2 regions of the Pseudomonas sp. LBUM1671 genome follow, and region 1 is predicted to be linked to the other one. Evidence: predicted binding sites of a transcription regulator. Region 1 holds the regulator's gene; the other holds the start of a gene.

Region 1 (2,202 bases):
CCGCCCGGCACGTTCACGAGGGAACGGCCGGGGGTCAGGATGCTTTCAAGTCGGATCATGGGTAGGGAGTGTTAACGACCGGTCGCGCCCTGGAGGAGGCTTTGGGTCTTTTCCTTATGCTTTTTGAGTTGTTTATCCAGCTTGTCGGTCAGCGCGTCGATCGCCGCATACATATCGGTATGCTCCGCGTTGGCGACCACTTCATTGCCGGGAATATGCAGCGTGGCTTCGATTTTCTGCTTGAGCTTTTCGACCGTCATCGTGACCTGCACGTTGGTGATCTTGTCGAAATGCCTCTCTAATCGTTGGAGTTTTTCGCCGATGTAGGTGCGAAGAGGTTCGGTCACTTCCAGTTGGTGTCCACTGATGTTGACTTGCATACAGCTTCTCCTTCGTTGCCAGTGCATAAAGCGGCAGGCAGAAATGCCTGCCACTGGAACGCTGTGGCGTGGCTCTACATCAACCGCTTGCGTTCGCTCGAAGGCGCGATCCCGAGGGATTCGCGGTACTTGGCGACGGTGCGGCGAGCCACCTGAATGCCTTGTGCCTCCAGTAAACCAGCGATCTTGCTGTCACTCAACGGCTTTTTCTGATTTTCCGCAGCAACCAGTTTTTTGATGATCGCGCGGATCGCTGTGGACGAGCATTCACCGCCTTCGGAGGTGCTGACGTGGCTCGAGAAAAAGTATTTCAGTTCATATATGCCCCGAGGGGTATGCATGAATTTCTGTGTGGTCACCCGGGAAATCGTCGATTCGTGCATGCCTACCGCTTCGGCGATGTCATGCAGGACCAGCGGTTTCATCGCTTCGTCGCCGTACTCCAGGAAGCCGCGCTGATGCTCGACGATCTGGGTGGCTACTTTCATAAGAGTTTCGTTGCGGCTTTGCAGGCTTTTGATGAACCAGCGGGCTTCTTGCAGCTGATTGCGCATGAAGGTGTTGTCGGCACTGGTGTCGGCGCGGCGTACAAAACCGGCGTATTGAGCGTTGACCCGCAACCGTGGCACCGATTCCTGGTTCAGCTCGACCAGCCAGCGCTCGTTGTCCTTGCGCACGATCACGTCAGGGACAACGTACTCGGCTTCACTCGACTCGATCTGCGAGCCCGGACGCGGGTTGAGGCTCTGCACCAGTTCGATCACCTGGCGCAGTTCATCTTCCTTGAGCTTCATGCGGCGCATCAGCTGGCTGTAGTCGCGGCTGCCGAGCAGGTCGATGTAGTCGGTGACCAGGCGCTTGGCTTCAGCCAGCCAAGGCGTCTTGGCGGGCAGCTGGCGCAGTTGCAGCAGCAGGCATTCACCCAGGTTGCGGGCGCCGATGCCGGCCGGCTCGAATTGCTGGATGCGGTGCAGGACGGCTTCGATTTCGTCCAGTTCAATGTCCAGTTCCGGATCGAAGGCTTCGAGAATTTCCTCGAGGGTTTCGTCCAGGTAACCCTGATTGTTGATGCAGTCGATCAGGGTCACGGCGATCAGGCGATCGGTGTCGGACATCGGTGCCAGGTTCAGTTGCCACAACAAATGGCTTTGCAGGCTTTCGCCGGCCGATGTGCGGGTGGTGAAATCCCACTCGTCGTCATCGCTGCTGGGCAGGCTGCTGGCGCTGGTCTGGTAGACGTCTTCCCACGCGGTATCGACAGGCAGTTCGTTGGGAATGCGCTCGTTCCAGTCACCTTCCTCGAGGTTATCCACCGTCGGGGCGGTTTCCTGGTAGGAGGGTTCCGAAACATCGGCGTTGGGGAGCTGTTCGGCTTTGTCGGCCAATGGGTCGGCGTTATCGAAGTCGTCGCCTTCTTCCTGGCGTTCGAGCATCGGATTGGACTCCAGGGCCTCCTGGATTTCCTGTTGCAGGTCCAGGGTCGACAATTGGAGCAGGCGGATGGCCTGTTGCAGCTGCGGTGTCATCGTCAGCTGCTGGCCCATTCTCAAGACTAGCGATGGTTTCATGGCAGGGGCTTAACACCTTATTCGCCGGCGCACATGCGCCATCCACTACAGGGCGCCGGAGCGCCAAACATAAGCAAATTATATGCCCGAAACTGCAGCGTTTGCCTAGAGCGCTGTAACAATAAAAAAGTATTGATTTTTTATCGAGACGAGCGCTCGGACAACCAGCCAGACACGTCAGCGCTTACAGGCGGAACTCGTGGCCCAGATACACTTCTTTGACCAGTTCGTTGGCCAGGATGGTGGCGGAGTCA
Region 2 (2,202 bases), 2.0 Mb from region 1:
TGTTGAGGATGTTCAGCCCGGTGTAGAGCGACACGGTCTTGCCCGAACCGGTCGGCCCGGTGACCAGGATCATGCCCTGTGGCTGCTTCAGCGCAGCCATGTACAAGGCTTTCTGTTCCGGCTCGTAGCCGAGGGCGTCGATGCCCATTTGCGCGCTGGACGGGTCGAGGATCCGGATCACCACTTTCTCGCCCCACAGGGTCGGCAGGGTGTTGACCCGGAAGTCGATGGATTTGGTCTTGGACAGGCGCATCTTGATCCGTCCGTCCTGGGGTTTGCGCCTCTCGGAGATGTCGAGGCTGGCCATGACTTTCAGTCGCGCCGCAATGCGGTTGGCCAGTTGGCTCGGCGGCTTGGCGACTTCGCGCAGCATGCCGTCGGTGCGCATCCGCACCCGGTAGGTTTTTTCGTAGGGCTCGAAATGCAGGTCGGACGAACCGCTCTTGATCGCATCGAGCAACATCTTGTGGACGAAGCGCACCACCGGCGCGTCATCGGCATCCTGGCCTGCGATGGAGTCCTTTTTATTGTCATCGACCGACTCGATATCCAGCCCGTCAAGGTCAACATCGGCCATGTCTTCCAGGCCGGTGGATTGGCTGTCGAAGAATTTATCGATGGCATCGCCGAGTTTATCGTCCTCCACCAGAATGGCTTCGGTGTTCAGTCCTGTGCTGAACTGGATGTCATTGATGGCTTGATGATTGGTCGGGTCGGAAACCCCCACGAACAGCTTGTTGCCACGACGCCAGAGGGGCAGGGCGTGGTGCTGACGGATCAGTTTCTCGCTGACCAGCCCTCGGGGTTGGGTTTCTTTATCCAGGCAATTGAGGTCGAGCAGCGGCATGCCGAAATGCTCCGAGGCAATCTCGGCGACCTGTCGGCTCTTCACCAGTCTGTTCTGCACCAGATAACTGACCAGGGAAATTTTGCTGCGTTGAGCTTGCTGATACGCCTGTTGCGCGCTTTGGTCAGTGAGCAGTTCGGCCAGAACCAATTGCTTGGCCAGACCGCTAAGGGCGATGTCATTCATTGGGATACCGGACGCAGACAGTTCATGACTTATAGCCTAGTCAAGGAGCTGAGCCAAACCAGCGGCCGTCAGGTGACAAATAGTGTCAGATAGTGCGGATCCTGGGGGTAGGAAGGCTCCATGCCCTGGTTTTGTGCCCCGAAAACAGGGAGTGCAGCGCTTGGCACGGGCTGTGCTCAAGCTCATTCAGATCATGAGATTTCGACTCATGCATGGAGCCTGTCTATGAATACTCAAAAAGGTTTTACCCTGATCGAACTGCTGATCGTGGTGGCGATCATCGGGATTCTGGCGACGTTTGCGTTGCCGGCTTACTCGAAGTATCAAGCGCGTGCCAAGGTGACGGCCGGCCTGGCAGAGATCACGGCGTTGAAAGTCCCGTTTGAGGACCTTATGAACTCCGGCACCAATCCGGATCTGACGAAGGTTGGCGGAACCGCCACGACCTCCAATTGCACGACCACGGCAGCGGGTGTCGCGACTGATGGTACCGGCACCATCGGTTGCACGATTCTCAACGCTCCAGGTCCGGTCTTGAGCAAAACCATTACCCTGACGCGCTCTCTGACTGGCTGGACTTGCGCCACCACAGTCGCTCAGGAGTACGCGCCTAAAGGCTGCACAGGCGTCTGATACTCGCGGTTAACAAATGCCCCGCCTTTCACGAGGTGGGGCATTTTTTTTCTGTCGAAGGGAAAAACTCTTAATAGAAAGAAATTCTCGACAATTCATGGCCTTAGGCCCGCCTCAAAACCCGCAACTTGCATGTAGAGAATCTCGAAGTCATGCAATTTGCATGATTCCGAAAATCGGGGTATTTCATAAGTGACTGTTTTATAAGGATTTATTGCCTGTCTCAAAGTTGGCACAGCGTTCGCAACATACCCAGTAACCCTGCTGACAAGACACACAGCAGACTTTCTAGAAAAACAGGAGTTACTCGTATGAAGAAGTTCGCTATCGCTGCCGCTGCTGCTACCGCGCTGACCCTGACCATGGCCAACGCTGCATTCGCTCAAACCCAGGCGACCCAGGCGCCAATGGTCCTGGCCGCCGGTGAAGTGACCCAAGCCAAAGAAGCTACCTCCGACACCTGGATCACCACCAAAGTCAAAGCAGACCTGGTAACCGAAAAAGGCATTCCTGGTACCGACATCAAAGTCGAAACC

What was found. The regulator sigma-54, encoded in region 1, starts transcription at its own class of promoters, with help from an activator protein. The targets are predictions, from matches to a motif close to ANTGGCATNNANNTTGCTNT.
Region 2: the regulator sigma-54 is predicted to act here: its motif matches at 1,193-1,212, upstream of ACA060_RS24630 (pilin).

What each region holds. Positions count from the first base shown of each region.
Region 1 is NZ_CP166782.1:968,285-970,486, forward strand. Features, by position in the region: gene ptsN (PTS IIA-like nitrogen regulatory protein PtsN) at 1-59, opposite strand, end outside; gene hpf (ribosome hibernation-promoting factor, HPF/YfiA family) at 72-380, opposite strand; gene ACA060_RS04250 (RNA polymerase factor sigma-54) at 455-1,948, opposite strand; gene lptB (LPS export ABC transporter ATP-binding protein) at 2,133-2,202, opposite strand, start outside.
Region 2 is NZ_CP166782.1:5,331,250-5,333,451, reverse strand. Features, by position in the region: gene pilB (type IV-A pilus assembly ATPase PilB) at 1-1,033, opposite strand, end outside; gene ACA060_RS24630 (pilin) at 1,259-1,666, shown strand; gene ACA060_RS24625 (BON domain-containing protein) at 1,978-2,202, shown strand, end outside.